DNA from 3 places in the Dactylosporangium darangshiense genome. Region 3 is predicted to be linked to each of the others. Evidence: riboswitches for the same ligand, from Rfam matches in the RefSeq annotation. Region 3 holds a riboswitch; each other region holds the start of a gene.
What was found. A riboswitch is a leader RNA that binds a small molecule or an ion and turns the genes downstream of it on or off. The one in region 3 is predicted to bind cyclic di-AMP.
Positions count from the first base shown of each region.

Region 1: it holds a riboswitch for cyclic di-AMP, as region 3 does, so the genes downstream of both, ABD901_RS31395 (C40 family peptidase) here and ABD901_RS52655 (C39 family peptidase) in region 3, are expected to answer to the same signal.
Region 2: it holds a riboswitch for cyclic di-AMP, as region 3 does, so the genes downstream of both, ABD901_RS03445 (coiled-coil domain-containing protein) here and ABD901_RS52655 (C39 family peptidase) in region 3, are expected to answer to the same signal.

Region 1 is NZ_BAABAT010000020.1:75,343-79,309, forward strand. It holds gene ABD901_RS31380 (AMP-dependent synthetase/ligase) at 1-97, opposite strand, end outside; gene ABD901_RS31385 (ABC transporter ATP-binding protein) at 94-882, opposite strand; gene ABD901_RS31390 (ABC transporter ATP-binding protein) at 879-1,613, opposite strand; cyclic di-AMP (ydaO/yuaA leader) riboswitch at 1,958-2,102, shown strand; gene ABD901_RS31395 (C40 family peptidase) at 2,146-3,108, shown strand; gene ABD901_RS31400 (methyltransferase domain-containing protein) at 3,151-3,933, shown strand.
Region 2 is NZ_BAABAT010000001.1:766,425-770,391, reverse strand. It holds gene ABD901_RS03460 (hypothetical protein) at 1-276, shown strand, start outside; gene ABD901_RS03455 (SAM-dependent methyltransferase) at 333-1,124, shown strand; partial or broken gene ABD901_RS03450 (chitinase) at 1,121-1,705, opposite strand; cyclic di-AMP (ydaO/yuaA leader) riboswitch at 1,953-2,099, shown strand; gene ABD901_RS03445 (coiled-coil domain-containing protein) at 2,109-3,131, shown strand; gene ABD901_RS03440 (hypothetical protein) at 3,203-3,631, opposite strand; gene ABD901_RS03435 (MarR family winged helix-turn-helix transcriptional regulator) at 3,628-3,967, opposite strand, start outside.
Region 3 is NZ_BAABAT010000063.1:26,127-30,093, reverse strand. It holds gene ABD901_RS52660 (transglycosylase domain-containing protein) at 1-15, shown strand, start outside; gene ABD901_RS52655 (C39 family peptidase) at 517-1,359, opposite strand; cyclic di-AMP (ydaO/yuaA leader) riboswitch at 1,369-1,540, opposite strand; gene ABD901_RS52650 (hypothetical protein) at 1,870-2,769, shown strand; gene ABD901_RS52645 (L,D-transpeptidase) at 2,855-3,967, shown strand, end outside.

The sequences.
Region 1 (3,967 bases), on a different contig from region 3:
AGGTGATCTCGCGCCAGATGCCGCGGTGCTTCTCGCGCATCGCGACCGCGTCCGGGGTGCGCTGCGCGTGGTCGCGCACGAGCGTGGCGATGGTCATGGCGTCTCGCCCACCTTCGGTCCGGACTCGCCCAGGTACGCGCGGATCACGTCGGGGTTCGCCTGGACGTCCTTGGGAGCGCCGCACGCGACCGGCACGCCGAAGTCGAGCACCAGCACCCGGTCGGCCAGGTCCATGACCAGGCCCATGTCGTGTTCGACGAGGATCATCGGGATGCTCAGCTCGTCGCGGATGTCCAGGATGTAGCGGGCCATGTCCTCGGTCTCCTCCAGGTTCATCCCGGCGACCGGCTCGTCGAGCAGCAGCAGCTTCGGCTCCATGGCCAGGGCCCGGCCGAGCTCGACCCGTTTCTGCACGCCGTAGGGCAGCAGCCCGACGGGCAGCCGGCGCCACTGGGCCAGCTCGAGGAAGTCGACGATCTCCTCGACGCGGGCCCGGCTGGCCAGTTCCTCGCGCCGGGCCCGACCGGCCCACGCGATGGCCGCGAGGGTGCCGTAGCGGATGTGGTGGTGCCGGCCGAGCATGAGGTTCTCCACCACCGTGAGCTGGCGGAAGAGCTCGACGTTCTGGAAGGTGCGGGCGACGCCGAGGCGGGCCACCCGGTCGGGCCGCGCGCCGGTGATGTCGGCGTCACCGAGCAGCACCCGGCCCTGCTGCGGCCGGTAGACCCCGGAGATCACGTTGAAGATGGAGGTCTTGCCGGCGCCGTTGGGCCCGATGATCGCGAACAGCTCGTCGGCCCCGACGGCGAAGTCCACCCCGTCGATGGCCTTGACGCCGGCGAAGCTGAGCCGGACGTCGCGGAACTGCAACACATCGCTCACGACAACCACCGCTTCCGGCGCTTGTAGTGCTTCACGTCGCGGAAGGAGTGCGCGGCGTGCGAGCCGAGGTAGAACTCCCGGATGTCGTCGTCGGCGAGCAGCTCGGCGGATGGCTTGTCCAGCACCACCTTGCCGTTCTCCAGCACGTACCCGTGCTCGGCCACCGACAGCGCCATGGTCGCGTTCTGCTCGACCAGCAGCACGGCCGTGCCGGCCCGGTTGATCTCGGCGATCAGGTCGCGGACCTGCTCGACCATCCGCGGCGCGAGGCCCAGGCTGGGCTCGTCCAGCAGCAGGTACCGCGGATCGGACATGAGCGCCCGGCCCATCGCCAGCATCTGCTGCTCGCCGCCGGAGAGGTAGCCGGCGATCGACCCGCGGCGCTGCTTGAGCACCGGGAACAGCGTGTACATGCGCTCCATCGCCTCGGCGGCGCCGCGGCGGCGGGTGTGCGCGCCGAGCCGCAGGTTCTCCTCCACGGTGAGCTCGGCGAAGGTGCGCCGGCCCTCCATGACCTGGCTGATGCCCCGCCGGACGACGGCGGCGGGGCGCAGGCGGTGGATCGGGCGGTCGTCAAGGCTCACGGAGCCGCGGGTCACGGCCCCGTCGTGCACGTCGAGCAGGCCGGAGACGGCCCGTAGCAGGGTGGTCTTCCCGGCGCCGTTGGCACCGAGCAGCGCGACGATCTTGCCCTCCGGGACGGCGAGGCTGACGCCCCGCAGCACCAGCATCACATCGTCGTAGACGACCTCGAGGTTCTGGACCCGTAGCACCTGGCGGACCCCCGAACTATTTGCATCGTCGGTGTATGAAGTTACACGTATTTAACCCGCTCTCTCAGAAGAATCAAGCCCCAAATATGTAACCGTCAACACCATCCCCGGCTTCGATGTCACGGTGTGATGTTGACGGCCAACCGGCAGTAATTCGGACTTTTCCCCGCGTTATATGTCGAGCGGGACACGCGCCTTTCGCCGGGCGGATGATCACGTTAAGTTAGGCGCTGGCCTGCTCGGCAGTCCGTCATCCACCCCGGATGACGCCGGGCGAGCGCCGCCGAATCGAGCTCGACGCACCGCCCCGATCCCCTCGTCGCGGTGTGCATCGAACCGGGGACCCAGAGTGTCAATCGGGGTGAATCCGCATCGCTGCGGTAGGGCGCCTTCCTCTTCCCGCCCGAACCCGTCAGCTAACCCGGTAGGCGGCACCACAGTGAAGAAGGGTCTTTCCTTGTCCACTGGACACCGCGCCAGGCGCTCGGTGGTGCGAACCCTACTGATCGGGCTCGTGTCACTCACCGTGCTGGCGCCGGCCACGGTCGCGCACGCCGATCCCTCACTGTCGGAGATCGAGGCGCAGCTCGACAAGTCGAGTCAGGAGCTCGAGGCGACCGTCGAGTCGTGGAACCACGTCAATGACGAGCTCACCTCGACCCAGGCCAAGGCCGCCGACTTGCAGACCAAGCTCAAGCCCCTCGAGGACGGGGTCGCGGCGACCGGCGCCAACGTCGAGCAGTTCGCGATCGCGCAGTTCAAGACGGCCGGCAACATGCGCGGCCTCTCGCTCATGCTCAACGCCTCGTCGTCGGGCGACCTGGTCGACCAGCTCTCGATGCTGCAGCAGATCACGCACAGTCAGAACGCGGAGATCGCCGGCTACAAGGCGGCCCGAAGCAAGTACGACGGCGAGAAGAAGGCCCTCGACGAGACGCTGGCCGCCGTGACCGCCCAGAAGACGCAGCTCGAGACGCAGCGTCAGAAGATCGAGGGCGACATCAAGAAGCTGCAGGACCTCAAGAACCGGGCGACCGCCGCCGGGTCGACGAAGGTCAACGGGTCCGGCGTCACCAACGCCAAGGCGCCTGTCATCGACGACGCGACACGCCAGAAGGTGGTCGACTTCGCCTACGCCCAGCTCGGAAAGCCGTATCTGTGGGGCGCGGCCGGTCCGAGCAAGTACGACTGCTCGGGTCTCACGATGGCGGCCTGGAAGCAGGTAGGCGTGAACCTGCCGCACAACGCCGCCGACCAGTACAGGACGGTGGTGCACATCAGCGCCTCCCAGCTACTGCCGGGCGACCTGATCTTCTTCTACTCGGGTATCTCGCACGTCGGGATGTACACCAAGCCCGGCAAGATGGTCGACGCGCCGACCACCGGAAAATGGGTGGAGGAAGTGTCGTACGCCGGCCGCCCGATCGTCGGGTACGGCCGCCCAAAGTTCTAGGCCGCAGCGCTCTCCGGACGCCATGCCCCGCAGAATGGGGGCATGGCGTCTTGGGATCCAGGGCAGTACAACCGGTTCGCCGACGAGCGGGCGCGGCCGTTCCGTGAGCTCGTGGCCCGCATCCCGACCGCCGGGGCGGTCGCCGTCGTCGACCTCGGCTGCGGCCCCGGCTCGATGACCGCCACGCTCGCCGAGCGCTGGCCCGACGCGGCGATCCTGGGCATCGACTCCTCGCCGGCGATGATCGAGGCCGCCTCGCGGTTGCAGACGCCGCAGCTGCGCTTCCAGCTCGCCGACGCCGGCTCGTGGCGCCCGCAGCGCGGCTCCGTCGACGTCATCGTGGCCAACGCCTCGCTGCAGTGGGTCGCCGGCCACGAGACGCTCCTGCCGGCCTGGGCCGCCGGCCTCGACGACGGCGGCACGCTCGCCTTCCAGGTGCCGATCGCCGCGTTCGACCCGGGCTTCGGCGAGGTGGCCGCCCGGCCCCGGTGGGCGGACCGGCTCGCGGGCGCGCTCGGCAGCACCGGGCCCCGCTCGGCCACGCCGGTGCTGGCCGCCGAGGAGTACGTGCGGCTGCTCAGCGCCGCCGGCCTCACCGTGGACGCCTGGCAGACGACGTACTACCACGTGCTCCCCGGCGACGACCCGGTCTTCGAGTGGTTCAAGGGCACCGGCCTGCGCCCCTACCTCGACGCCCTGGACCCGCAGGCGGCGCAGGAGTTCTCCGCCGAGGTCCGCGAGGAGCTGCGCGCCCTGCACCCGCGCGAGCCGTTCGGCACGATCCTGCCGTTCCCACGGCTCTTCGTTGTCGCCCATCGGCCTTGATCCGCGTCGCGCGCTTTACAGCCCGGCCCGGGCG
Region 2 (3,967 bases), on a different contig from region 3:
TTCAGCGACGTCTCAGCCAAGGCGCTCGATGCGATCCAGCACAACGACCACGCGGCCGCCGAGTCGCTGCAGACGCAGGAGGCTGCCGCGGCCAAGGACTGGAACGCCAAGCTGGAGCCGCTCGCGCCGAAGGTCACCGATCCCGAGCTGCGTTCGGCGGCGGACGCCGTGCTGGCGGCGCTGAAGCGCTACGCGGAGACGCTGGGCGTGACCGTCGGCGACGTGCTGAAGGCCGGCGCCGCCCTCACCACCGCGTTGAACAAGGCCTGCGGCTGAGCGGTCGCGCCTATGCTGTCGGCAACGTCGGTCAATGGCAGGACATGGAGGACCGCATGGCCGCACCCTTCGACACCGATCGGCCGCATCCCGCGCGCGTCTACGACTATCTGCTCGGTGGGAAGGACAACTTCGCCCCGGACCGCGCGGCGGCCGAGGCGGGGCTGAAGGTCAACCCGAACGCGGCGACCGCCCCGCTGCAGAACCGGGCGTTCCTGCGCCGCACGGTGCGCTTCCTCGCCGAGGAGGCGGGCGTCCGGCAGTTCCTCGACATCGGCACGGGCCTGCCGACCTCGCCGAACGTCCACGAGCTCGCACAGGCAATCGATCCGTCCTGCCGCATCGTGTACGTCGACAACGACCCCATCGTGCTGGCGCACGCCCGCGCGCTGCTCACCAGCGCGCCCGAGGGCCGCACGGCCTACGTCGACGCCAACCTCCAGGACGGCAACCGCATCCTGCAGGCGGCGGAGCTGCTCGAGAACCTCGACCTCGACCGCCCCGTCGCGCTGCTGCTCTTCGCCATCCTGCACTTCCTCGACGAGGACGACGACCCTTACGGCCTGGTCGAGCGGCTCATGGCGGCCCTGCCCAGCGGCAGCTACCTGGTCCTGTCGCACATCACCGCGGACTTCGAGCCCGAGGAGTGGGCCCGCTTCACCGCGATCATGCGCAAGCAGGGCATCACCACCCGGCTGCGCAACCGCGAGGAGGTCGCCGGCTTCTTCGACGGCCTCGAGCTCGTGGAGCCCGGCGTGGTGCCGATCCTGCGGTGGCGGCCGGACGCCGGTGAGTCGCTCACCGACGCCCAGGCCGCCCTCTACGGCGGGGTTGCCAGGAAGGCCTAGCAGGACAGGGCGCCGCTACCCACGCCCACGCCGAGAATCCCCACGAAGCGCTGGTACGCCGAGACCCGGCTCTGCACCTGGGCCGGGTTGCGGCCGTTGCACTCCAGGCTGCCGTTGATGCTGCGGATGGTCTCGCCGAATCCGGCCCCGTTGACCATGGCGTTGTGCGGGGTCATGGTGCCCGGGCCGCTCTGCGTGTTCCAGTACCACAGCGCCGTCTTCCAGGCCACGGCCGCGTCGGTCTGCACCAGGTTGGGGTTGTGCAGCAGGTCGATGCCGAGCGCGTCGCCGGCCGCCTTGTAGTTGAAGTTCCAGCTCAGCTGGATCGGCCCGCGGCCGTAGTACGCCGCCTGGCCGGCCGGGCAGCCGTAGGACTGGCTCGCGTCGCAGTAGTGGGGGTAGTTGGCGGTGTTCTGCTCGACGATGTACACCAGCCCGCCGGTCTCGTGGTTGACGTTGGCCAGGAACGCCGCGGCCTCCTGCTTGCGCACCGCGTCGGAGCCGGTCCTGGCGAACGCGGGGTAGGCGGACAGGGCGGCCACCAGGCCCGAGTACGTATAGAACGAGTTCCGGCCCGGGAATCACCGAAGCAGTGAACATCATCGTTTTATGAATAATATTTACGGTACCGTTGAGCCTGCGCGACGGCCCCACGATCGGGAGCGACAGAGTCACTCACCGTGAGTAATCAATGTGATCTGAGACACACTCGGCCGCAGTGCGGGAGCTAGCGAGGATCTTCGCACAAACGGTGCGGTGCGCGTTTTCCGCGCCCTGGGTACAGTGACCCACGGTCACGTCCATGCGGGCACCGCCCCACGGTGCCGGGCGTGGCTGCCGCCCAATCGCCGCACCGTGGCGAACCGGGGACCCACCGTTACGTTGGGGTGAATCCACCCTTCTTCGGAAGGGTGGTAGGGGTCGTTCCGTCCCGAACCCGTCAGCTAACTCGGTCGGCGGCCGACGGAAGGAACAACGAACCAGATGTCATCGCGACATCCCCACCGGCGCGTTCTGATCACGCTGCTGGCGGCACTCGTGCTGGGTGGGCTCGCCGCCACGCCCGCTTCGGCCGAGCCCAGTGGCGACCCGGGCGACGAAGGCGCCGCCGCCAATCCGACCCTCGGCTCCGTGCTGGAGGACACCACCCGGGCCTGGACCGACGCCAAGGCGCGCTTCGACGCCTCCGTCAAGCACCAGGCCGAGCTCACGACGCAGCTGCAGTCCACCGAGGCGCAGCTCGCCTCGCTGCAGGACCAGGTGTCCTCGATCGCCGTCGCGGCGTATCGCACCGGCCCCCTCACCACGTTCGCGGCCCTGATGGACGCCGACAGCCCCGACAGCTTCGCCGAACGGGCCGGCTCCATCAACGAGCTCGCACACCACAACGACAACCTGCTGCACCAGTTCAGGGTGCTGCGCGAGGCGCAGGCCTCGCAGAAGAAGGCGCTCGACGAGGAGGTCGCGACCCAGCAACAGCAGGTCGCGACGATGGAGCAGCAGAAGAAGGAGGCGGAGAAGGCGCTCGCGCTGGCCGGCGGGCCGAGCAAGGGCTTCGTCTCCGCCAACCTGCCGGTCGCCGACCCGGTGAAGCGCAACTCCGACGGGTCGCTGCCCAAGGAGTCGTGCAACCAGGACGACCCCACCACCACCGGCTGCCTCACGCCGCGCACGCTGCACGACATGCAGACGGCACAGAAGGACGGCTTCAAGCGGTTCGTGTCCTGCTACCGCCCGAGCGGGCCGTATGAGCATCCCAAGGGGCGCGCCTGCGACTTCTCGGTGCAGAAGACGAGCGGATTCGGCGGGGTGGCCACCGGCGACGACTTCGTCTACGGCTCGACGCTGGCCGCGTACTTCGTCAAGAACGCCTACAACCTAGGCGTGATGTACGTGATCTGGTTCAAACAGATCTGGACACCGGCGGCCGGCTGGCACCATTACAGCGGCGTCGCAGGTGACCCATCCAGCGATCACACCAACCACGTGCATCTCTCCGTGCTCTGACCCTTGCGTCTGCGAGCGGCCGGTCGACAGGACTCCTGTCGACCGGCCGTTCTCGTACGCCGGTCGGGAGGTCAGCGCCGCAGTTCCGCTTGCGCGCGGGCGGTGACCTCGGCCAGGACGCGCCCGGCGACGGCGAGGTCGTCGGCCTCTATGCCGCCGTAGAGGCGCCCGGTCAGCTCGGCCGTGTCGGCGCTGATCTCGGCGTGCCGCGCCCGGCCCGCCTCGGTCAGCACCAGCCGCTCGCCGTCGAGCTCGGCCAGCCCCAGCTCGACTACCCCGGAGGCGGCCGCCTCGGCGGCGCCGGCCTCGATGCGCAGCCCGTCGGTCATGCGGGCAATGAGCCCGGCGCGCTCGACCGCGCCGCCGGACAGCGTGGCCACGTTGATCGCGACCCACTGGTGGAACGTGGTGCCGGTGCGCGCCAGGATGCGCTCGAGCAGCGCGCCGGTGGCGATCTGGGCCTGCCCGATGAGCTGGCCGTTGAGCACTGGTGTGGTCATGACGGGTCTCCTTCGAGAAGCTTCTCCAGCGTGGCGACGAACGCCTCGGTCTGCGGCGAGCCGGGACCCCCGATCGGGGCCAGCAGGCGCTCCTGCAGCCCGCGGACGATCCCGACCGCCTCCCCGGTGACCGCGCGCCCCCGTTCGGTCAGTGCCAGCCGGACCGCGCGCGTGTCGGCCGGGTCCGGCTCGCGCTCGATCAGGCCGGCCGCCTCCAGCGCGCGGGCCAGCTTGGACACGTACAACGGCTCCAGGCCCGTCCGGTCGGCCAGCCCGCGCTGGCTCGGCCGCTCCGGCCGTCCGTAGAGGTTGGCCAGCAGCGTGTATTGCGCGTGG
Region 3 (3,967 bases):
CGCGCCATGGGATAACGTTCCGTGACAGAATCTCACGCAACGCAGTTAGGTCGGATCGTGATTTGGTAGCGTCCTGTACCGTAAGGCATAGACCGGAGCACGCCGCCGCCGAAGCCGTCCTCGATCGATCCACACCGGCGACGCATCGGCCCAGCGACGTGAACGATCTCGACCAGCAGGGCAGCGACACGCGTCACGTGCGCGTACACGTGCCGCAGCCCTCGGACGGCGCCGACCATCCCACGCGGGCGTACGCAACCGGCATTGCGTACGTGGGATCGCGGCTCGCACGAGGGCTCCAGGCCGGACCGCGTCGCCGGCCGGTGTGGGCGCCGCGCGCGACGGCGCCGACGGTGAACGACGTGGCGGCACGGCGCGAAAGCGGCAGGCGCGGCCAACGCCAGGACGGCGCGGACCGCGAGCGACGTGGCGGCACGGCGCGAAAGCGGCAGCAGCGTCCCACGCGAGCCGCGCGCGACGCCTGCCGTGGTCAGTACAGCTAGGTGATCAGTACAGCTAGGCCGCGTAGCCGCGCTGGGCGATCCAGTTGGCCATCTTCGCGACGGGGAGGGTGTACGCGCCGACGCCCTCCGCGTCGGCCGGGTCCGCGATCCTCACGGTCTCGCCGCCGTCGCGGTAGCCGACGATCGTGAGGTAGTGCCCGCCCGGGTAGGAGTGGCTGTGGCCCCCGTCGTCGACCGTCGAGCCGGCGATGTTCGCGACCACCGCGTAGCCCGAGCCGATCGCGCTCACGACCGACTTGCGCAGCTCGTCGACGTCCGCGGAAGTCGCCGACTCCCCGCGGATGAAGTGGGGCTCGTAGAAGTTGGTGCCGGTGAAGGAGTTCAGGGCCCTCGCGGTGTCCTCCGACGAGTTGGTGCCGCCCTCCGTCGTGCCCAGGCGCTCCGCGACCTGGGACTGCGACGGGAACAGGCCACGCGCGGTCAGGGCGATGCGCGTCGCCGCCGGGCCGCAGTAGTAGTAGTTCTCCTGCCAGGCGAACTGGTACGAGACGTCCTTCTGGGACGGCTGGGTCGGGGTGGGAGACGCGGACGAGGCGGACGGGGCGGGCGACGACGAAGCGGAAGGCTTTGTGGACGTCGGCGCGGCGGCCGGTGGGGGTGCGTCGCCGCGCTGCTTGGCGCGGGCCGCCGACGACGTCGAGACGCCGTCCACTGTGGACTCCGAGCCGGCCAGGGACGTGGCGTCGGAGGCGGGGTGGTGGTCCAGCGTGGCCACGCCGATGCCGGCGGCCGCGGCCAGGACCAGGGAGGCGGCCGCTACCGGGAGGCGGCGGCCGAGAGGGCGGCGGCCGGACGGAGGGGGTTGCGAGTGGCGGGACTTGTAGAAGTACGACAACGGGGGCACCGCTCCTTCCGCAGCCGCTTACCGGGTTAGCTGACGGGTTCGGGCGGGAAGCTCGCCCTACCGCCGGGGGCCCGAACGGGCACCGGCGGATTCACCCCGGGTGATGCGTGGGTCCCCGGCTCCTGCGCGCGCGACCGGCGGTGGCGGGCGCATAACTCAGCGGATTCGCTTCGGCGTCACCCACCGTGAGTGACTTCGGGCCGCGGCGAACGACATTGACGGTAAACGCGCCGCTCAGGGCACCTGTATCACCCTGCGGATTCAGCCACAGGGCGTGACGCTCATACGAAGGGTGACCGGGTGCGTACGGCCCCCGCGCCGATTTTCACGCCCGAAATCACCCCCTCGACCACCCGGTCCTAGTCTCGCCGGATGCTCGACGGTGCCGACGAAAACCCGCAGCTCAGCGACGCGACGACCGAGCCCGGTCCGCGTCACCTGCGGCCTCGCCGAGGTCGCCACGCTGCCGCACTTGCCGCCGTTCCCGCCCAGATCAGGCGGATGAACGCGGCGATGCCCGCGCAGGTCAAGCGACTGAACGCGGCCGTGCCCGCGCAGGTCAAGCGACTGAACGAGGCCGTGCCTGCGCAGATCAGGCGGTTGAACCTCGCTCAGATCACGCGCCTGCACACATCCCGGGGCGAGAGCTTCCTGCTCCCCGCCGCCGGGAACGACCGGATGCGTCGCGGGCTGGCCACGGCGGCCGTGCTCGCCGTGGCGGCGTTCGGGATCACCACGACGGTGGCCGGGAACGGGCCGGGCAGCGGCTCGGCGGTGAGCCTCACGGCCGAGGCGGACGGCGGCGTCTCCCGCACGGACGGCGGCTCGGTCGCCTCCCGCGGCCGCGGCCGCGACCACGCGGCGGCTCCGAGCGCCAACGCAAAGCAGAACCAGACGAACTCGAAGCAGACAGATCCGGCCCAGGCCGCGTCGAAGGCGCCGGCCACGGCGGACCCGACGCCGACGCGGCCCGCGCCGGTCGGCGGGCTCACGCAGGCCGAGATGGACAACGCGGTCGCGATCGTGGACGTCGCAAAGCGCGAGAACCTGCCGAAGCGGGCGGCCATCGTGGCGCTGGCGACCGCGCTGCAGGAGAGCCACCTGCGCAACCTGGCCAACCCGAACCTGCCCTCGTCGCTCGACCACCCCAACCAGGGCGTCGGGTACGACTACGACTCCGTCGGGCTGTTCCAGCAGCGGCCCAACTGGGGCTCGATCGACCAGCTGATGGACCCGCACGAGTCGGCCCGCCGGTTCTACGCGGCGCTGGTGCGCATCCCGGGCTGGGGCGACTACGCGATCACGGTCGCCGCGCAGATGGTCCAGCGCTCCGCGTTCCCCGACGCGTACGCCAAGTGGGAGGGCCTGGCGACGCAGATCGCCGACACCACGATGCAATAACCCGGGTAGTCACACGATTGCCGGCCCGGTCTCCTCCGGGCCGGCACGACGATGCCTCTATGGACAGACAACCATGGCAGGCAACATGAGACGTTCCCTGACTGCGCTCCTCGTCCTCGCGGTCGCAGCGTCGCCGGCGCTGGCGGCCTGCGATGGGCACGGCAAACCGGTGGCGAAGAACACCGCTCCCCCGCCGACACCCGTCGGGCTGGCGATCTCGCCGACGACCAGTGACGGCGGCGTGCCGATCAGCACGGAGATCGGGCTGAAGGTCAGCGACGGCAAGGTGACCGGCGTGACGCTGACCGACTCGGCCGGCCAGGCGGTCGCCGGCGCGCCGCGCGCCGACGGCAGCTCCTGGGTGCCCGCGACCGCGCTGAAGTACGGCACGTCGTACACCGCGAAGGTCACGGCCGTCGGCGCCGACGGCAAGCCGGTGACGAAGGAGACGACGTTCACCACGGCGGCGAAGCCGCAGGGGCAGCAGATCAACTCCGACCTGAATCTCATCAACGGCGGGACCTACGGCGTCGCGATGCCGATCGTCGTCGAGTTCGGCACCGAAGTACCGCCGGAGTCTCGCGCGGCGGTCCAGCAACGGCTGTTCGTCACGAGCGATCCGCCGCAGCCCGGGACGTGGCACTGGTTCGGCGGCAAGCAGGTGATGTACCGGCCGGAGCACTACTGGCAGCCCGGCACGAAGATCACCGCGCGCAAAGCCCTCAACGGCGTGACCGTCGGCAACGGGCACACCGACGAGGACTACACGGCGACGGTCACGATCGGGCGCAAGCTCACGATCGACATCGACAACGCCACCAAGCAGTTGACCGTGTACCAGAACGACCAGCCGATCAAATCGATGCCGGTCAGCCTGGGCAAGGCGTCGACCCCGTCGTCCAGCGGCACCACTGTGATCATGTCGCGTGAACCGTCGACGGTGTTCCGCACGCCCGAGTACACCGCCTTTGTGGAGTACGCCATGCGCCTGACGTGGGGCGGCCAGTACATCCACGCCGCACCGTGGTCCGTTGGCGATCAGGGCAAGCGCAACGTCTCGCACGGCTGCACCAACGTCTCCACCGCGAACGCCCGCTGGCTCTACGAGTCGGTGCTCGTCGGCGACCCGGTGACCACCCGCGGTACCGAGGTGGCGCTGGACCCGGGCGACGGCTGGACGGCGTGGGACATGTCGTGG